4 regions of the Pseudomonas sp. 3296 genome follow, and region 2 is predicted to be linked to each of the others. Evidence: predicted binding sites of a transcription regulator. Region 2 holds the regulator's gene; each other region holds the start of a gene.

What was found. The regulator sigma-54, encoded in region 2, starts transcription at its own class of promoters, with help from an activator protein. The targets are predictions, from matches to a motif close to ANTGGCATNNANNTTGCTNT.
Region 1: a site for sigma-54 is predicted at 1,521-1,540, ahead of J2X66_RS03170 (circularly permuted type 2 ATP-grasp protein). Genes of this name have one in related genera too.
Region 3: a site for sigma-54 is predicted at 2,114-2,133, ahead of J2X66_RS02890 (CmpA/NrtA family ABC transporter substrate-binding protein). Genes of this name have one in related genera too.
Region 4: a site for sigma-54 is predicted at 1,606-1,625, ahead of glnK (P-II family nitrogen regulator). Genes of this name have one in related genera too.

The regions. Positions count from the first base shown of each region.
Region 1 is NZ_JAVDUY010000001.1:663,981-669,190, reverse strand. It holds gene speE (polyamine aminopropyltransferase) at 1-170, shown strand, start outside; gene J2X66_RS03180 (hypothetical protein) at 388-621, shown strand; gene J2X66_RS03175 (ribonuclease E inhibitor RraB) at 835-1,176, shown strand; gene J2X66_RS03170 (circularly permuted type 2 ATP-grasp protein) at 1,572-2,981, shown strand; gene J2X66_RS03165 (alpha-E domain-containing protein) at 2,994-3,944, shown strand; gene J2X66_RS03160 (transglutaminase family protein) at 3,941-4,756, shown strand; gene J2X66_RS03155 (cytochrome c) at 4,887-5,210, opposite strand, start outside.
Region 2 is NZ_JAVDUY010000003.1:511,409-516,618, forward strand. It holds gene J2X66_RS10680 (HAD family hydrolase) at 1-500, shown strand, start outside; gene lptC (LPS export ABC transporter periplasmic protein LptC) at 508-1,080, shown strand; gene lptA (lipopolysaccharide transport periplasmic protein LptA) at 1,067-1,615, shown strand; gene lptB (LPS export ABC transporter ATP-binding protein) at 1,615-2,340, shown strand; gene J2X66_RS10700 (RNA polymerase factor sigma-54) at 2,524-4,017, shown strand; gene hpf (ribosome hibernation-promoting factor, HPF/YfiA family) at 4,092-4,400, shown strand; gene ptsN (PTS IIA-like nitrogen regulatory protein PtsN) at 4,413-4,877, shown strand; gene rapZ (RNase adapter RapZ) at 4,880-5,210, shown strand, end outside.
Region 3 is NZ_JAVDUY010000001.1:602,106-607,315, forward strand. It holds gene rlmKL (bifunctional 23S rRNA (guanine(2069)-N(7))-methyltransferase RlmK/23S rRNA (guanine(2445)-N(2))-methyltransferase RlmL) at 1-117, opposite strand, end outside; gene rmf (ribosome modulation factor) at 649-864, shown strand; gene J2X66_RS02885 (quinone-dependent dihydroorotate dehydrogenase) at 1,004-2,023, opposite strand; gene J2X66_RS02890 (CmpA/NrtA family ABC transporter substrate-binding protein) at 2,253-3,464, shown strand; gene J2X66_RS02895 (ANTAR domain-containing protein) at 3,480-4,055, shown strand; gene J2X66_RS02900 (nitrate/nitrite transporter) at 4,305-5,210, shown strand, end outside.
Region 4 is NZ_JAVDUY010000002.1:423,919-429,128, reverse strand. It holds gene J2X66_RS06500 (HigA family addiction module antitoxin) at 1-262, shown strand, start outside; gene J2X66_RS06495 (Bro-N domain-containing protein) at 259-780, opposite strand; gene J2X66_RS06490 (accessory factor UbiK family protein) at 1,145-1,411, opposite strand; gene glnK (P-II family nitrogen regulator) at 1,832-2,170, shown strand; gene J2X66_RS06480 (ammonium transporter) at 2,208-3,545, shown strand; gene J2X66_RS06475 (secondary thiamine-phosphate synthase enzyme YjbQ) at 3,759-4,184, shown strand; gene sutA (transcriptional regulator SutA) at 4,288-4,611, shown strand; gene J2X66_RS06465 (HAD-IA family hydrolase) at 4,719-5,210, opposite strand, start outside.

The DNA of each region.
Region 1 (5,210 bases), on a different contig from region 2:
CCTGGGGTGCGACCAATACCGCTTATCGCAAATTGTCCCGTGAAACCCTGCAACAGCGTTTCGCCGGCAGCGGCATCATCACCCGCTACTACAACCCGGAAATCCACATCGGCGCGTTCGCCTTGCCGCAATACGTACTGCAAGCGGTGAACAAGCCAAGCAACGACTAAGGGTTGTACACCCCCGGTGTAGGAGTGAGCCTGCTCGCGATAGCGGTGTATCAGTCACATGATTATTGACTGACGGATTGCTATCGCGAGCAGGCTCACTCCTACAAAAAAGGCAACGGGTTTCCTGTCAGAACACCGCAATTCGTTTGAACGATCAGTCAGCGCAAAAGTCCAGATGCATGTAAGCCCATCCATGGGCTTTATCGAGGAGGCACTGATGCAAAAGTGGAAAATCACTTTCGTGGATGATCACGGTGAAACAGTCGATGAAGTCTTTGAGTGCGACGAGTGCCCAGACAATGAGCACGCCGCCAAACTCATCAAGGCCCGACTCCTGCCTGTCGCCGCCGAACTGGATCTGAACGATCTGGAAGGGCGAACCCCCGATGCGACCGTCAAAAGCCTCAAAGCCCAGAACAGCATACAAATCCTCGGCATCACGCCAATCTGAACCTCGCCTGTCTCATTCTCATCCAGGCCTTGGCAGCGGCTCTCTCTTGAGGCTACTCTGCAAACGAGATCAGCGAACGGATCGCTAAGGTCTGGTCTTGTCAGCTACATGCTTGCTTCCCACCGGCAACGAGGTTGCCGCATCGCGCGCACCACTCGGTTGCGCGTGCCGGGAATACGGAAAGTCTATCCATCACTATGAGGGGGACGTTTCATGAGCACAGCCTATCAAGAAGACATCAGCAGCTCGGTGCTGCGCCGCATGAAAGAAGGCGGTTTCGACTTTTCAAGATTCCACCCCATCGAGTTCTACGCCATTTTTCCCGACGAGGAGCGGGCCCGCAGAGCAGCAGGTCATTACCGTGGCGAATCCCTGAATGCGCAAATCAGTGTGCGCGACGACGGTGCATGGGCGCTCGAACTGAGCAAAGTCATGTACGCCACTTACGATGACATCGGCGATTTCGAGCAAGGCTTCGAGGCGGTGGTCGAGCCTCTGGGCGGCATCATCGAAGGATGGGGCGTCAAGCAGGAGGTACGAGGGCTACTCGCATAATCCTATGAACAGTGACACGCACTAACGGCTGACCTTCGGGTTGGCCGTTTTAGTGTGTGGGGCGGTAAACCAGGTACGGCAAAACCTTGAAACAAGAATCCGGCGCAAAAAAAAACCGCCAGAGCAGGCGGCTAAAGGGAAGTTCGGGCTGTTTTTCCAGCGAATGCGCGGATTATCCGCAACGGCGGCAGGGCGGTGAAATCAACTCTGACTATGCTGGTGATAGGCGACCACGTCGCCTTGCAATGAAGCGGGGGCTGTCAGGTTGGGGCGTTTGCTGCACAGGAATGGTGCGGTGCAAACGGGGCGATTATCCAACCGATTGATATAAAAGCGTTTCTGCCGCTGGCACGGGCCTTGCGAAGCCTAGATGTCCGGGTGACAAGGAGTACGGCATGATCCGCACCTATTTTGATGAAATGTACGATGCCGGCGGCCAGGTCCGCCCGCATTATCGGGAGTTTGCCCGTTGGCTGGCCGAAACGCCTGACGAGCTTCTGGCACAACGGCGACGCGAGGCCGATCTGCTATTTCATCGCGCCGGGATTACCTTCACGCTCTACGGGGACGAGCAGGGGACAGAGCGCCTGATTCCCTTCGACACCATCCCCCGCAGCATTCCTGCCAGCGAATGGCGGGTCGTCGAGCGCGGCTGCATCCAGCGGGTCAAGGCACTGAACATGTTCCTTGCCGACCTCTATCACGAGCAGCGCATCATCAAGGCTGGCATCATCCCGGCCGAGCAAGTGCTGGCCAACGAGCAATACCAGTTGGCGATGCAAGGGCTGGATCTGCACCGGGATATCTATTCGCACATCTCTGGCGTCGATCTGGTGCGCGACGGCGACGGCACGTACTACGTGCTCGAAGACAACCTGCGTACACCAAGCGGCGTGAGCTACATGCTCGAAGACCGCAAGATGATGATGCGCCTGTTCCCCGAACTGTTCGCGGCGCAACGCATTGCGCCTATCGATCACTATCCGAATTTGCTGCTGGATACCCTGAAAAGCTCCAGCCCGATCGATAACCCGAGCGTGGTGGTGCTGACGCCGGGTCGCTTCAACAGCGCATTTTTCGAGCATGCCTTTCTGGCTCGGGAGATGGGGGTCGAACTGGTGGAGGGCGCGGACCTGTTTGTGCGCGATGACAAGGTGTTCATGCGCACCACGGACGGTCCGAAGGCTGTCGACGTGATCTACCGGCGCCTCGACGACGCGTTTCTCGATCCGCTGGCGTTCAATCCGGATTCGATGCTGGGCGTTCCGGGGCTCTTGTCGTCGTACCGTTCCGGCAACGTCGTGTTGGCGAATGCCATCGGCACCGGGGTGGCGGACGACAAGTCGGTGTACCCGTTTGTCACCGACATGATCCGGTTTTACCTCGACGAAGAACCGATCCTGAAGAACGTTCCGACGTTCCAGTGTCGCAATCCCTCCGAACTGTCCCACGTACTGGCCAATCTTCCGGATCTGGTGGTCAAGGAAACCCAGGGCTCCGGCGGTTATGGAATGCTGGTGGGGCCGGCGGCGACGGCGGCGGAAATCGAGTCGTTCCGTGCACGGATCAAAGCCAAGCCCCACGCGTACATCGCGCAACCGACGTTGTCTCTGTCGACCTGTCCGACCTTTGTCGAAAACGGCATTGCGCCACGCCACATCGACCTGCGTCCGTTTGTATTGTCTGGCCGCGAAACCCGGGTTGTGCCCGGCGGTTTGACCCGTGTTGCTTTGCGTGAAGGCTCCCTGGTGGTGAATTCCTCCCAGGGTGGCGGAACCAAGGACACCTGGGTGGTCGAGGATTGAAGGAAGCCTGCCATGTTAAGTAGAACTGCCTCGGATTTGTATTGGATGTCGCGTTACCTGGAGCGGGCGGAAAACCTCGCACGGATGCTCGACATCAGTTATTCGCTGTCGCTGATGCCGCAGGATGGTCGCGGCAACGGGCTGCACGAACTGGCCATGCCGTTGCTGATCACCGGCACCCTGGAGGATTACCTGGAGCGCCACGGCGAATTGCACGCTGAGCGGCTGCTGCATTTCTTCGCCCTGGACGCGGCCAACCCGGCAAGCATCTACAGCTGCCTCGGCGCCGCGCGGGCCAGTGCCCATGCGGTACGTGGGCGAATCACCGCCGACATGTGGGAAAACATCAACGCCACCTGGCTGGAAATTCGCGGCATCGCCGAACAGGGCTTGAGTCGCTATGGCATGAGCCGTTTTTGCGAGTGGATCAAGGAGCGTTCCCACCTGTTCCGGGGTGCGTCCTACGGCACCATCATGCGTAACGATGCGTTCCGCTTCATTCGTTTGGGGACGTTTATCGAAAGGGCCGACAACACGCTACGCCTGCTCGATGCACGCTACGAAATGGCCGGTGATCAAGCCGAAGCGGTCAGTGACAGCACGGCGCACGCTTATTACCAGTGGAGCGCCTTGTTGCGAGCGCTGTCGTCGTTCGAGGCTTACACCGAGATCTACCGCGACGCCCCCGGTGCCCGGCATGTGGCCGAGTTGCTGTTGCTGCGCGCCGATGTACCGCGTTCCTTGCGCGCATGCACCGAAGAAATCGACCAGATTCTCGCCAGCCTGCCGGGTGCCAACGGCCGCCCCGCGCAGCGCCTGGCCGCCGAGATCGACGCACGCCTGCGCTACACCGGTATCAACGAAATTCTCGACGAAGGCCTGCACGCCTGGCTGACCGAATTCATCCCGCTGGTGCGCCAGTTGGGCAACGCCATTCACAGTTCTTACCTGGAGGCTGCATGAGACTTTCCATAAGCCACGAAACCACCTATCACTATGAAGATCAGGTGCGGGCGAGCATCCAGTATTTGCGACTGACACCCCATGACAGCGAGCGCCAGCACGTGCTCAGCTGGCAACTCGACCTGCCGCGCCCGGTGCGCGCGCAACTCGATCCGTTCGGCAACATCCTGCATGTACTGACCATGGATGAGCCGCACGAGGCGATCATCATCGGCGCCCGTGGTCAGGTGGATATCGATGAGCTGCGCGAAGCCGAGCATGAGAGCCAGTCGGCGCTGCCGTTCCTGCGTTTCACCCGGCTGACCGAAGCCGACGAAGCCTTGCGAGCGTTCGCGCAAAAGGAATGCAAGACCCGTCGGGATCGCACCGCACTGATCGACTTGATGCATGGCCTGAACCAGCACATGACCTACACGCCGGGCTCCACCGAAGTCGACACCAGCGCAGCCCAGGCCTTTGCCGGACGTTCCGGTGTCTGCCAGGACCATACCCACGCGTTTCTCGCGTGCGCGCGTAGCCTGGGCATTCCGTCGCGGTATGTGTCGGGTTATCTGTACAGTGAGAACAGCGAACACCTGGCCAGTCACGCCTGGGCGGAAGCCTGGCTCGATGATGCGTGGTACAGCTTCGATGTGACCAATGAATTGGACCGGCCCGAGCGCCATTTGAAACTGGCGGTGGGCCTGGATTACCTGGATGCTTGTCCGGTGCGCGGAATGCGTCGGGGCGGCGGGTGTGAGCAGATGCATGCGAAGGTGTTTGTGTCGCCGACGCCGATGCCTGCGCCGGTTATCTCCGTCCAACAGCAGTAAACCGGCACACTGATCGTTCCCACGCTCCGCGTGGGAACGTCTCAACGGACGCTCCGCGTTCGGCTTTTGATGTGACGCAGAGCGTCACGGGCTGCATTCCCACGCAGAGCGTGGGAACGATCGAATGGGATCAGGGCTTGGCTTTGCGCCCAGCCATATGCCTCAAATACCCCACCAGCATCTCCAGATCCGCCTCCGGCAACACCGTCGGCGCAAAACCCGGCATCTTCGCCTGAGGCCACTGGCGCAAGCTCTGCGGATCTCGAATGTAGCGCTTCAGAAAATCAGCCCCGAAATACTCGGTCGGGCTAAACGGAATATTCAAATCCGGCCCGAACTGCGCATCCCCGGCACCGTTCAATCGATGGCACGCCAGGCAGTTCTTCTGAAACAACGCAAAGCCTTGATTCACCGGATCGTCCGCCTTCAACGCCGGATCAGGCAGCAGGGCAGG
Region 2 (5,210 bases):
GCAAACAGATCAAACTCGCCGTGTTTGACGTCGACGGCGTGCTGACTGACGGACGCCTGTACTTCCTCGAAGACGGCAGTGAGTTCAAGACGTTCAACACCCTCGACGGTCAAGGCATCAAGATGTTGATGGCGGCAGGCGTACAGACGGCTATCATCAGCGGCCGCAAGACCCCGGTGGTCGAACGACGAGCAAAAAACCTCGGCATCCCGCACCTTTATCAAGGTCGCGAGGACAAACTGGTGGTGCTGGACGAACTTCTGGCCCAACTCAACCTAAGCTATGAACAAGTGGCCTACCTCGGTGACGACCTGCCGGACCTGCCGGTGATTCGCCGCGTCGGCCTGGGCATGGCGGTAGCCAACGCTGCCAGCTTCGTGCGTGAAAACGCCCATGGCATTACCGTCGCCCGTGGTGGCGAGGGTGCCGCTCGCGAATTCTGCGAATTGATCCTGCGCGCCCAGGGCCGCCTCGATGCGGCCAACGCCGCGTACCTGTGAGCCCATTATGCTGAGCAAAAAGTTTCGTAACATCCTGTTGTTCAGTTGCATCGCGGCGCTGTTCGCTGCAGTCGGCTACTGGAACATCAGCCCGGAACGCTTTCTCGACAAGACAGTTGCCCCTGTCGACGAAAGCGCGATCGACTATTACGCACTCAACGCCCACAGCGTGCAGTACCTGCCGGACGGCAAATTGCAGTACGAAATGACGTCCGACAAGGTCGAACACCTGAAAGCGTCCGAGGTCACACTGCTGACCAACCCCGACCTGAACATGTTCCGCGGCACCCAGTTTCCCTGGCACGTCCAGAGCGAACACGGGGAAGTCAACCCAGACGGCACCCAGGTCGAGCTGATCGACTCGGTACGCATTACCCGTTTCGACGAAAAAAACCGCAGGACCCTGATTACCACCACCCGTATGACTGTGTTCCCGCAGCAGCAATATGCGCAGACCGACCAACCCGTTAGAATCGACGGCGCTGGCGGTGTATCGACAGGCAACGGAATGAAAGCGTACTTGAAAGAAAGCAGGATACACCTGCTATCTAACGTAAGAGGACAGTATGAGGCTCGTTAAAACCCTCCCTATTTTGCTCAGTCTGGGCGCAGCACTGGGAAGCGTGAGCGCCTGGGCTCTGCCGAACGATCAAGAGCAGCCAATCCGCATTCAGGCCGACGATGCCCAACTGGACGATAAGAATGGCGTTGCCACCTATAAAGGTGACGTGATCATCACCCAGGGTTCGATGATCGTTAAGGGCAACACCGTGACCATCACTCGTACGCCGGCTGGCGACATCGACGTGGTGACTTCGGTGGGCAATCTCGCCTACTTCGAGCAACTGCAGACCGCTGGCGACACCAAGCCTGTCCAGGGTTGGGGTGTGACTATCCAGTACCACGCCGCGCAAAACCGCGTCGTGCTGATCGACAAGGCAAAAGTTGTCGACAAGGACAACAACACCACCCAGGGCGAGAAAATCGTCTACGACACAGTCAAGAAGCTTGCGAGCGCTGGCCGTGCGACAGGCAACAAGGTCACCGAGGCGCGTCCACGCATCGACATGGTGATCCAGCCGAAGAAGAAAACCGACGAGCAGAAGGCCCAGTAATGGCAACTCTGAAAGCTCAGCATCTGGCCAAGAGCTACAAGAGCCGCCAGGTCGTGCGCGACGTCAGCCTGTCGATCGACAGCGGTCAAATCGTCGGCCTGCTGGGTCCCAACGGCGCCGGCAAGACCACTTGCTTCTACATGATTGTCGGCCTGGTGCAGGCCGATCAGGGCCGTGTGCTGATCGATGATCTGGACGTCAGCCACCAGCCGATGCACGGTCGCGCAAAGGCTGGTATCGGTTATCTGCCGCAAGAAGCGTCGATCTTCCGCAAACTCTCGGTGGCCGACAACATCATGGCAATCCTCGAGACCCGCAAGGAACTCGACAAGGCCGGGCGTCGCAAAGAGCTGGAAAGCCTGCTGCAGGAATTTCACATCAGCCACATCCGCGACAACCTCGGCATGAGCCTGTCGGGTGGTGAACGCCGCCGCGTGGAAATCGCTCGCGCACTGGCCACCAATCCGAAATTCATCCTGCTCGACGAACCTTTCGCCGGCGTGGACCCGATTTCGGTCGGCGACATCAAGCAGATCATCTACCACCTCAAGGCCAAAGGCATTGGCGTGCTGATCACTGACCACAACGTCCGTGAAACCCTGGATATCTGCGAAACAGCCTACATCGTCAACGATGGCCAGCTGATTGCCGAAGGCGACTCCGCCACTATCCTGGCCAACGACCTGGTTAAAGAAGTTTATCTGGGCCATGAGTTCCGCCTGTAAGCGTTGAGGTGTCTGGCTAGCCGACTGAGCGCTTACGACGATAAAAATCAACAGGTTTTTATTGTTACAGCGCTCTAGGCAAACACTTCAGTTTCAGGCATATAATTTGCTTATGTTTGGCGCTCCGGCGCCCTGTAGTGGATGGCGCATGTGCGCCGGCGAATAAGGTGTTAAGCCCCTGCCATGAAACCATCGCTAGTCTTGAGAATGGGCCAGCAGCTGACGATGACACCGCAGCTGCAACAGGCCATCCGCCTGCTCCAATTGTCGACCCTGGACCTGCAACAGGAAATCCAGGAGGCCCTGGAGTCCAATCCGATGCTCGAACGCCAGGAAGAAGGCGACGACTTCGACAACGCCGACCCCTTGGCCGACAAAGCCGAACAGCAACCCAATGCCGATGTTTCGGAACCCTCCTACCAGGAAACCGCCCCGACGGTGGACAACCTCGAGGAAGGTGACTGGAACGAGCGCATCCCCAACGAACTGCCCGTCGACACAGCCTGGGAAGACGTCTACCAGACCAGCGCCAGCAGCCTGCCGAGCAACGATGACGACGAATGGGACTTCACCACTCGCACTTCGGCTGGCGAGAGCCTGCAAAGCCACCTGCTCTGGCAACTGAACCTGGCACCGATGTCCGACACCGATCGCCTGATCGCCGTGACCCTGATCGACTGCATCAACAATCAGGGTTACCTGGATGAAACCCTCGAGGAGATCCTCGAAGCTTTCGACCCGGAACTGGACATCGAACTGGACGAAATCGAAGCCGTCCTGCACCGCATCCAGCAATTCGAACCGGCCGGCATCGGCGCGCGCAACCTGGGCGAATGCCTGCTGCTGCAATTGCGCCAATTGTCCGCCAAGACGCCTTGGCTGGCCGAAGCCAAGCGCCTGGTCAGCGACTACATCGATTTGCTCGGCAGTCGCGACTACAGCCAACTGATGCGCCGCATGAAGCTCAAGGAAGATGAACTGCGTCAGGTCATCGAACTGGTCCAGAGCCTCAACCCGCGCCCCGGCTCGCAGATCGAATCCAGCGAAGCCGAGTACGTCGTTCCAGACGTGATCGTGCGCAAGGACAACGAACGCTGGCTGGTGGAACTTAACCAGGAGTCGGTGCCAAGGCTGCGGGTCAACGCCCAGTACGCTGGGTTTGTCCGTCGCGCCGACACCAGCGCTGACAACACCTTCATGCGCAATCAATTGCAAGAGGCCCGCTGGTTCATCAAGAGCCTGCAAAGCCGCAATGAAACCCTGATGAAAGTCGCCACCCAGATCGTCGAACATCAACGCGGCTTCCTGGAGTACGGCGACGAAGCCATGAAGCCGCTGGTCCTGCATGACATCGCTGAAGCGGTAGGCATGCACGAGTCGACGATTTCACGGGTGACCACGCAAAAATTCATGCATACCCCACGGGGCATATATGAGCTGAAATACTTTTTCTCCAGTCACGTCAGCACCTCCGAAGGCGGCGAATGCTCCTCCACGGCGATCCGCGCGATCATCAAAAAACTGGTTGCCGCGGAAAATCAGAAAAAGCCGTTGAGTGACAGCAAGATCGCTGGTTTACTGGAGGCACAAGGCATTCAGGTGGCTCGCCGCACCGTCGCCAAGTACCGCGAATCCTTAGGGATCGCGCCTTCGAGCGAACGCAAGCGGTTGATGTAGAGCCACGCCACAGCGTTCCAGTGGTAGATCATCTGATCTACCGCTTTATGCACTGGCAACGAAGGAGAAGCTGTATGCAAGTCAACATCAGTGGACACCAACTGGAAGTGACCGAACCCCTGCGCATCTACATCGGCGAAAAACTCGAACGATTAGAGCGGCATTTCGACAAGATCACCAACGTGCAGGTCACGATGACGGTCGAGAAGCTGAAGCAGAAAATCGAAGCCACCCTGCATATTCCCGGCAATGAAGTGGTCGCCAACGCGGAACATACCGATATGTACGCGGCGATCGACGCATTGACCGACAAGCTGGATAAACAACTCAAAAAGCATAAGGAAAAGACCCAGAGCCTCCTCCAGGGCGCGACCGGTCGTTAACATCCCCAACCCATGATCCGACTTGAAAACATCCTGACCCCCGGCCGTTCCCTCGTGAACGTGCCGGGCGGCAGTAAAAAGAAAGCACTCGAACAAATTGCCAACCTGATTGCCCGGGAAGTGCCGGATCTGGAGATGCAAGATGTCTTCGAGGCTTTGATTGCCCGTGAAAAACTCGGCTCGACCGGTTTTGGTAACGGCATCGCCATCCCCCACTGCCGCCTCAAAGGTTGCGAATCGCCCATCAGCGCCTTGATGCACCTAGACGCCCCAATCGATTTCGACGCCATCGACGGCGCTCCGGTTGACCTGCTGTTTGTACTGCTGGTCCCGCAAGCGGCTACCGATGCGCACCTTGAACTGCTCCGCCAGATCGCCAGCATGCTCGATCGCAAGGAGGTGCGGGAAAAACTGCGTAGTGCTCAGAGCAACGAAGCCTTGTATAAGGTTGTTCTGGAAGAGCAAAACGGTCACTAATCATGCGCTTGATCATCGTCAGTGGCCGTTCCGGCTCAGGTAAAAGTACCGTACTCGATGTTCTCGAGGACAACGGCTACTACTGCATCGACAACCTGCCCGCCGGCTTGCTGCCGGAACTGGCCGAACGCGCACTGATTCATACCGAACTGGCACAGCCGCTGGTCGCCGTGTCCATCGATGCACGTAACCTGCCGAGCCACCTGTCACGCTTTCCCGAACTGCTCGAAGAAGTCCGTAGCCGGCATATCAAGTGCGATGTGCTGTACCTGGACGCCGACGAAGAAACCTTGCTCAAACGCTTTTCCGAAACCCGCCGTCGTCACCCGCTGA
Region 3 (5,210 bases), on a different contig from region 2:
GCGCACGGCAGAGGTGTGCTCACGTGCTTCTTCAAGGCCAAGCCCGACGGCTTCCTCGATCAGCAGGCCTTCAAGGCCTTTGGGGCAAGTGAGGAAGATTTCGAATTGATCGGACATTGGAATTTCAGAGCCTTTAGCTAAGTGAACCGACAACGCATTGCCGGTCCGGTTTTCAATCAGGCGCTTTTCTAAAAGAGCGCCCGCGTGGCACGAAGGTGTGCCGTCCCACCTGTGCTGCTCAGGTTAGAAGAGCTTAGATGCACAGGCAGATAAAAAAGTTGATGCAACAAAATGTCATAAGTCGACCCTTCGTCGAATAATGCTTCTGCGCAACAGAAGTCATTCTCACTAAAGGATTAACCCCGTCATCCTGCGGGGGGCCGATCATACAGGGCTTTGGCCAATAAACACGGGCAAACATCGTGTTACTTATGGCCATAGCATCTTTATGGTTACGTCCTTATGACAAAACGATCATTCCCTCGATGTGACGCATTGGTTAGAACTCAACACAGGTTGACGCCGCAACGACGTCAACACCTTGGCTCGCGACGCCGGCAGCGGGCCCCAACGGCAGAAGTTTTTTTCTGCCAGACCTCGATTGAAGTCTACGCGATAAATACAGTCAACAAGTGAGGGCAACACCCTATGAGAAGACTTAAGCGTGATCCGTTGGAAAGAGCATTTTTGCGCGGATATCAATATGGCGTTGGTGGCAAATCCCGTGAGCTTTGCCCATTTACTCTACCGTCAGTACGCCAAGCCTGGATTAACGGCTGGCGCGAGGGACGCGGCGACAACTGGGACGGTATGACCGGCACTGCGGGAATCCACAGACTCAACGAACTTCACGCCGTCGGCTAATTTACAGGGCCTAACACTCCGACACGACAATCTGATGACTGAATGAATTAACCACGCACGTCCCATCCGGACGGCGGGCTCCGGCCCAGGGGCTCCTTCGAGGAGCCCTTTTTTATGCCTGTCTTTCGCCTGTACACAATCAGCGCAAGGCAGCGATGGCGTCGACGGACTCACGAATCAACGCCGGGCCTTTGTAGATAAAGCCGGAGTAGATCTGCACCAGGCTCGCACCCGCGGCAATTTTCTCAGCCGCATGCTTGCCTTCGGTGATCCCGCCCACGGCGATGATCGGCAAGCGACCCGCCAGCTCAGCAGCCAGCACCTTGACAGTATGAGTGCTCTTGTCACGAACCGGTGCGCCGGACAGACCGCCCGCCTCGTCACCGTGCTCCATGCCTTCTACACCGACGCGGCTCAGGGTGGTGTTGGTGGCGATCACTGCGTCCATCCCGGTTTCAATCAGCGCTTGTGCGACCTGCGCGGTTTCTTCGTCGGTCATGTCCGGTGCGATCTTGATCGCCAGCGGGACATGTTTACCGTGACGCAACGCCAACTCGGCGCGGCGCGTGGCCAGGTCAGCGAGCAGTTGCTTGAGCGAATCGCCGAACTGCAGGCTGCGCAGGCCCGGGGTGTTCGGCGAGCTGACGTTGACCGTCACGTAGCTGGCGTGGGCGTAGACCTTGTCCAGGCAGATCAGGTAATCGTCGACCGCGCGCTCGACCGGGGTGTCGAAGTTCTTGCCGATGTTGATGCCCAGCACGCCCTTGTACTTGGCGGCTGCCACACGGGCCAGCAGGTGATCGACACCAAGGTTGTTGAACCCCATGCGGTTGATGATCGCCTCGGCTTCCGGCAGGCGGAAAATCCGTGGTTTCGGGTTACCCGGCTGTGGGCGTGGGGTGATAGTGCCGATTTCGACAAAACCAAAACCCAGTTGAGCGAAACCGTCGATGGCCGCGCCGTTCTTGTCCAGACCCGCCGCCAAGCCCACCGGGTTCGGGAAGTCCAGGCCCATGACCGACACCGGCATTTTCGCCGGGGCCTTGCACAGCAAGCCGTTGAGGCCCAAACGTCCGCCCGCGCCGATCAGGTCCAGGGACAGATCGTGGGAGGTTTCCGGGGAAAGTTTGAACAACAGCTGACGGGCCAGGGTGTACATGGGCGGGTTTGACTCTGGGCTACGAAAAGTGGCGGCAATTATAGCCGCGCATCGGGGCCGCAGGCGAGGCGCGCGACAAAATCAGCCAGCGATGGCATATGCCTTGCACCACCACCGGTATCAGCACTCATGCCAACGGCGGAATGGGTCGAAAGACAATGGCGTCGTCACTGGCCCTTGCTCTGGCAAGGCGCCCGGTACGGCGTTTTTTTATGCAAGGTGCTTAACGATGATTGAAGTTCCAGCCAACCCTCTGGCGTGGGTCAATGGCAGCGATGCTCCGGAAAAGACCGACATCAACCTCGGTTTCATGGCCCTGAGCGACTGTGCCTCGGTGGTGGTAGCCGCCACTCAGGGGTTCGCCCAGCCTTACGGCCTGACCCTGAACCTCAAGCGCCAGTCGTCCTGGGCCAACCTGCGGGACAAACTGGTCAGCGGCGAACTCGACGCCGCCCACAGCTTGTATGGTCTGATTTATGCCGTCCATCTGGGCATCGGCGGCGTGGCCTCGACCGACATGGCCGTGCTGATGGGCCTGAACCAGAATGGCCAGAGCATCAACCTCTCCCACGGTTTGCAGGCGCTGGGCGTGACCAGTCCTGAAGCACTCGAGCGCCACGTGCACCAAACTCGCCCGAAACTCACCTTCGCCCAGACCTTTCCGACCGGCACCCACGCCATGTGGCTGTATTACTGGCTGGCGAGTCAGGGCATCCACCCGCTGCAGGATGTCGACAGCGTAGTGGTGCCGCCGCCGCAAATGGTCGCGCACTTGCAAGCCGGGCGTATCGACGGTTTCTGCGTGGGTGAGCCGTGGTCCGCCAGCGCAGTGCAACAGAATTTCGGCTTTACCCTGGCGACGACCCAGACCATCTGGCCCGATCACCCGGAAAAAGTCCTCGGCTGCACCCGGGCGTTTATCGAGCAGTACCCCAACACCGCGCGGGCCTTGGTCATGGCGATCCTGGAGGCCAGCCGGTTCATTGAACAAAGCACGGAAAACCGCCGCAGCACCGCACAACTGTTGAGCGCACCGGATTACCTCGACGCCCCCCTCGACTGCATCGAACCGCGCCTGTTGGGCGACTACGCCGACGGGCTGGGCCATCGCTGGCAGGACCCGCACGCGTTGCGCTTCCATGCAGGCGGCGAGGTCAACATGCCGTACCTGTCCGACGGCATGTGGTTCATGACCCAGTTCCGCCGCTGGGGCTTGTTGCGCGACGATCCGGATTACCTCGGCGTGGCCCGTCAGGTCCAGCAACTGGATCTGTACCGCGAAGCCGCCAGTGGCGTCGATATCGATATCCGGGGGCAGGACATGCGCAGCAGCCAGTTGATCGACGGCAAAGTCTGGGACGGTTCTGACCCGGCCGGCTATGCCCGCAGCTTCAAGTTGCACGCCTTGAGCGACAGCTCGCACCGATTCGCCCAACGCTGACAGGAGACTGCGAACATGCTGCGTATCCTGCTGATCAACGACACCGCGAAGAAAGTCGGTCGACTGAAAGCCGCCCTGACCGAAGCCGGGTTCGAGGTAATCGACGAGTCGGGCCTGACCATCGACTTGCCCGAACGCGTCGAAACGGTGCGTCCGGACGTGATCCTGATCGATACCGAGTCACCGAGCCGCGATGTGCTGGAACAAGTGGTGCTGGTGACCCGTGACCAGCCACGACCGATTGTCATGTTTACCGATGAACACGACCCCGGCGTGATGCGTCAGGCGATCAAGTCCGGGGTCAGTGCCTACATCGTCGAAGGCATTCACGCACAGCGCCTGCAGCCAATTCTCGACGTGGCCATGGCGCGGTTTGAAAGTGACCAGGCCCTGCGCGCCCAGCTGCATGCACGCGATCAGCAACTGGCTGAACGCAAGCGCATTGAGCTGGCCAAGGGGCTGTTGATGAAGATGAAAAGTTGCAACGAGGAAGAGGCCTACACCCTGATGCGCCGACAGGCGATGAGCCGGCAACAGAAGTTGATTCAGGTTGCCGAGCAGATCATTGCCATGAGTGAGTTGCTCGGGTAACCAATCGTTCCCGCGTGGGAACGATCTCCTGAAATTGGCACAAATCTGGCTAAGTAATCACCACAGGTAACCAACGGCGGTTGCCCCACCTACGACAAAGACGTCGCTCACCTCATTTGCCCTTGGCGAATCCGGTAGCGGCGTTTTTTCGTTTTGGCCCCACAGCCCGGGGCCGGTGGTGCGGCCCACAGGCGCCCCACCTGCTAGCTCATGACTCCTTCTCGAGACTCTTCACAGCTGAGGTGCGCGATGAATTCAAGCTTCTGGAAATCCGGCCATACGCCGACACTGTTTGCGGCCTTCCTCTATTTCGACCTGAGCTTCATGGTCTGGTACCTGCTCGGCCCGTTGGCCGTGCAGATCGCCGTGGATCTGCACCTGACCACCCAACAACGCGGGCTGGTGGTGGCCACGCCGATCCTGGCCGGGGCCGTGCTGCGTTTTATCATGGGCATGCTGGCGGATCGACTGTCGCCCAAAACCGCCGGGCTGATAGGCCAGGTGATCGTCATCTGCGCGCTGTTCGGCGCCTGGAAACTCGGGATTCACAGCTACGAGCAAGCGCTGGTACTGGGCCTGTTCCTCGGCATGGCCGGGGCGTCCTTCGCCGTCGCCCTGCCGCTGGCCTCGCAGTGGTATCCGCCACAGCATCAAGGCAAAGCCATGGGCATCGCCGGGGCCGGTAACTCGGGCACCGTGCTTGCCGCACTGATTGCTCCGGTATTGGCCGCGGCGTTCGGCTGGAGCAACGTGTTCGGCTTCGCCCTGATCCCGCTGATCCTGACACTCATCGTTTTTGCCTGGCTGGCGAAAAACGCGCCGGAACGGCCGAACGCCAAGTCGATGGCCGACTACTTCAAGGCCCTGGGCGATCGCGACAGTTGGTGGTTCATGTTTTTCTACAGCGTGACCTTCGGCGGCTTCATCGGTCTGGCCAGCGCCCTGCCCGGCTATTTCAACGACCAGTACGGCCTGAGCCCGGTGACGGCCGGTTACTACACGGCAGCCTGTGTGTTCGGTGGCAGCCTGATGCGCCCATTGGGCGGTGCGCTGGCAGACCGTTTCGGTGGGATACGCACGTTGCTGGCGATGTACACGGTGGCGGCGCTCTGCATTGCGGCGGTGGGTTTCAATCTGCCGAGTTCCTACGCGGCG
Region 4 (5,210 bases), on a different contig from region 2:
GCGGTCGGTTCATCCCGGCGAAATCCTCAAGGAGGAGTTTCTTGAGCCGTTAGGCATTTCAGAATCAGCTTTCGCCCATTCGTTGGATGAGTCGTTGAAGACGGTAAACGAAATCGTCATGTGCCAGCGTTGTGTCAGTGCTGATCTAGCGGGCAAGTTATCTCGCTGCCTGAATACCACGCCCGAGTTCTGGTTGAGCCTGCAAGCGACTTACGATTTGCGGGAAGCCGAAATCGAACGTGGTAGGGCTTTGAATACTTAAAGCGATTGCAACATCCGCGAAGCACGCTTCCACCACGGTGCATTGATCGAGCGCTGCGGCCGTTCACCATCCGCCAGCATCTGCGGAACATCCTGCAACCGAATCCACGGTTGGTTATTCCAGTGCAGCAAACTCAACGACATCTCGGGCCAGTTCAGCAGGCTCAGGATCGGGCGTTCGGTTGAGGTGGGTTGTTGGGCGTCTCTGAGGGCTGGTACTACGTCGTGGGTCAGCCATTCGCGCAGGCCTCGGTATTCGGGGCAGTAGTGGTAGACGAGCAGGGCGTAGACGCCGGATTCGCTGATCAGCAGGGTGTTTTCGAGGGTGCCGTGGATGAGAACTCGCGCGGTTTGATGTTGATCGGGATCGAGTTTTCGGACGGCGCGTTCGTCGAGGAAAAGGCGAAGCAGACGACCCAGGTCTCGGGCGCTGAACCAGGCTTGGTTTTCCAACAGTAGGGCGTGGAGGTGGAGTTTGTGGCGGGTGAAGGTGTGTGGGATCAGATAGTTGTCGTCCATAGAGCATCACTCAAACTCGCATGAAGGAAACTGCCGCTGATCGTCGCCAAACGAAAAGGGTGGCAGCTGTGCGCGGGTTGGCGAACCGGTGCATGCGAAAAACCGGCAGACCCGAAGGTCTCCCACGCCCAGCCGCCATAATTCGAAAGGGGAATAATGCCCAGAGTCGAATGTGGTTGCGGTGCGTCACATGCTATCCAGGTCGCCAAACCCAGTGCTGACTATTCAGCTGGGATGAGCTTAGGAACCTGGGCTTCGCGGCGCTATCGGACGGCGGTGTGATCTTTGTAGGACGTTGCCGAGATGGTGGCGGGGCGGAGGACGAATGATCGTTCCCACGCAGAGCGTGGGAACGATCATTCAGTTACTCGGATTCGGCAGGCGGATTGAGCTTCGCTTCAAGCTCCGCCACCTTCGACTCAAGACTCTCCAACCGTGCCCGGGTCCGCGCCAGCACAACCATCTGGCTATCGAACTCTTCCCGGCTCACCAGATCCAGCTTGCTGAAGCCGCTTTGCAGCAACGCCTTGAACTGGCTTTCGATTTCGCTTTTCGGCAGCGGGGTGTCGCCGCTGAAGAGGCGGGAGGCGGTGCCCGTCAGGGCGTCGAGGAGGTCTTTGGGCGCGAGCATGGGAAAGGTCCTGGAAACAGTGGCGGGCAGTGTATCACGCAGTGTCTATAGTCAATTCCGGCAGGTCGCCGACGCACGCTTTTCGCGCATGCGGACGGACGGCAGCGCACTGTTGTTGTGCGTTAGTTCGCGGGTAATGGAGGGCGCCGGCTCGTGGTATTAGCCAAGGGATTGAATTCAGTGGGTTTTGGCGAGATGGCAAGCTTTCTGCTTAGTGACTATCAACCCATGCACTGATGCAGTCGCTGTGACGAATGCAGTGCGCCAGGCGAAACGGGGGAAGTGTTTCGTACGGGGTGGTTAGCTGGGGTCGGACGGGCATTCAAGGCCGACGATGCGTTACAAAGCCAGGCACTGCGCTTAGACTTGAGTCGGGTTTGTTTTCCTGGGGCAAGTCCACCAATTCGGGAGAGAGTTTTCATGAAGCTAGTCACTGCCATCATCAAGCCGTTCAAACTGGACGACGTGCGCGAGTCGCTGTCCGAGATCGGCGTGCAGGGCATTACCGTTACTGAAGTCAAAGGCTTCGGTCGGCAGAAGGGTCACACCGAGCTGTATCGCGGCGCGGAATACGTGGTCGATTTTCTGCCCAAGGTGAAGATCGATGTCGCCATTGACGACAAGGATCTGGACCGGGTTATCGAGGCGATAACCAAGGCAGCCAATACCGGCAAGATCGGTGACGGCAAGATCTTCGTGGTCAATCTGGAACAGGCGATTCGCATCCGTACCGGCGAAACCGATACCGACGCGATTTAAACGCCGCCACAAACCCAACGCCCCAGGAGAAAACAATATGACTCTGCGTAAATTCGCAGGGCTAGGAGCCCTGTTGTCCCTCGTAATGCCCGGCCTGGCCTTGGCGGCAGACGAAGTGGCGGCCCCAGTCCTCAACTCTGGCGACACCGCCTGGATGATGACCTCGACAGCCCTCGTGCTGTTCATGACCATTCCCGGCCTCGCGCTGTTCTACGGCGGCATGGTTCGGTCCAAAAACATTCTTTCCGTGATGATGCAGTGCTTCGCCATTACCGGCCTGATCAGCGTCCTGTGGGTCATTTATGGCTACAGCATCGCGTTCGACACCACCGGCATGGAACAGGGCGTCATCAATTTCAACTCGTTCTTCGGTAGCCTGAACAAGGCCTTCCTCGCCGGCATCACGCCAGCCAGCCTGACGGGTCCTGCGGCGCTGTTCCCTGAGGCGGTGTTCGTCACCTTCCAGATGACCTTCGCCATCATCACTCCTGCGCTGATCGTCGGTGCCTTCGCCGAGCGGATGAAGTTCTCCGCCATGCTGATCTTCATGGGCGTGTGGTTCACCCTGGTTTACGCACCGATTGCGCACATGGTCTGGTCCGGTAACGGCGGCCTGTTGTGGGACTGGGGCGTACTCGACTTCGCCGGCGGCACCGTGGTGCACATCAACGCCGGTGTGGCCGGTCTGATTGCCTGCCTGGTACTGGGCAAGCGCAAAGGCTTCCCGACCACCCCGATGGCCCCGCACAACCTCGGTTACACCCTGATGGGCGCCGCGATGTTGTGGGTCGGCTGGTTCGGCTTCAACGCCGGTTCCGCTGCGGCGGCCAACGGTACCGCCGGCATGGCGATGCTGGTAACGCAGATCGCAACCGCCGCGGCAGCACTGGGCTGGATGTTCGCCGAGTGGATGACTCACGGCAAACCAAGTGCACTGGGTATTGCTTCGGGTGTGGTCGCCGGCCTGGTCGCCATTACGCCAGCCGCTGGCACCGTGGGCCCGATGGGTGCTCTGGTGATCGGCCTGGCAGCGGGCGTGGTGTGCTTCTTCTGCGCCACCACCCTGAAACGCAAACTCGGTTATGACGATTCCCTGGACGCCTTCGGTGTGCACGGTATCGGCGGTATCCTTGGCGCGATCCTGACCGGTGTGTTCGCTGCACCGTCGCTGGGTGGCTTCGGCACCGTCACCGACATCGCCGCACAAGTCTGGATCCAGTGCAAAGGCGTGGGCTTCACGGTGATCTACACCGCGATCGTCACCTTCATCATTCTCAAGGTCCTGGACGCTGTCATGGGCCTGCGGATCACGGAAGAAGAAGAGGCTGTCGGCATCGACCTGGCACTCCATAACGAACGCGGCTACAACTTGTAAGACGCGCATAAAAAACTTGCCCGGCTTGCCGGGCATTTTTTTGTCTGGCGTTTGTCCGTGAAGGACTTGCTGAAAGGTTTTTTCGTACGCATTCAGGGGCGTTTACGACGGGCGTTTTTCTGCGGCCAATGGCTTACATGATTGAAGGAATATTAGGGCCTTTGTTTTTTCCCAGAGCGCGCTAGAATGCGCCCCGAACGTGCGGAGAACTGTATGTGGCAACAGACTCTGATTACCCTGCGGGCGCGGCCCCGGGGCTTTCATCTGGTAACGGACGAGTTACTCGCCGGCTTGCCTGAACTCAAGGCGTGTCGGGTCGGTCTGTTGCATTTGTGGCTACAGCATACCTCGGCGTCGTTGACCATCAACGAGAACGCCGATCCGGCGGTACGTCGCGACTTCGAACGATTTTTCAATCGTCTGATCCCACAAGGAACAGACGGCTATGAGCATAACGACGAAGGCCTGGACGACCTCCCGGCGCACTTCAAGGCCAGCGTGCTTGGCTGTCAGCTCAGTTTGCCGATCTCGGCAGGCCGACTGGCGCTGGGGACCTGGCAAGGTGTTTATCTGGGCGAGCACCGTGATTTTGGCGGTGCCCGTAAAGTCCTCGCTACCGTGCACGGTGAAGAGGCATGAACCGCTGGTCACCAGCGGTTATTGAATTTTTCCGGCAGCTGTCGACAGACGGTAAAGCTGGGCTATAACTAATCTGCTTTTCGCAAGAGTCATGAGGTAGAACATGAGCGACGATGATCTGGAAAACGACGACCTCGAAGTAGGCGACGACGACGAGACCGAAGAAGGTCTGGAAACAGCGGCCGAAGACGTCGCTGAAGACGACAGTGGCGACGTGCCCGTTCCGACCGCCAAAGGCAAAGCCAAGGCAGCGGTATCGGTCGATGAGCTGCCCAGTGTCGAAGCCAAGAACAAGGAACGCGATGCTCTCGCGCGGGCCATGGAAGAGTTTTTGGCCAAGGGCGGCAAGGTGCAGGAAGTGGAGGCCAACGTGGTCGCCGATCCTCCCAAGAAGCCTGACAACAAGTACGGCAGCCGGCCTATCTAAGCCTCTGCCCTTGCTTGCTGAAAAAGCCCGCCGTCGCTGCGGGCTTTTTCATGGGCGGTACAAATATCCAGGGCCTGACGCAACTCCTACACGGGCGATGTGTCATCTCAGGATGGGTGTCGGGAATTCCACAGGGCTAGCAACGCCGGCAATTCGGTCAAACTGTGAATCTCGGCATCCGGAGCCTTCTGCGCTTCCCACGCTTTACCTTGCGGGTTAAACCAGATCGCCCGCAGCCCTGCCTGCTGCGCACCGGCAATGTCATCGCCTGGATGATCGCCAATGTGCACAGCCGTTTCAGGTGTTGCCCCACCACGTTGCAACGCCTCATGAAACAAGCGCGCATCCGGTTTGGCGATGCCGATGTCTTCGGCGCACAAGGCAAACTTGAAGTAATCCGCCAGCCCTAACCGACGCACATCGGCGTTGCCATTGGTGACCACGCCGAGGGCGTAGTGCTTGGCCAGTGTTTCCAGGGTCGGCTCGACTTCCGGGAACACCTCGATCTGATGCCGCGCATGCAAAAACACTTCAAAGCTTTGGTCGGCGAGATCGTTTGCCTGGCGATCGTTGTAACCGGCTTCTTCCAGGGCGTGGAA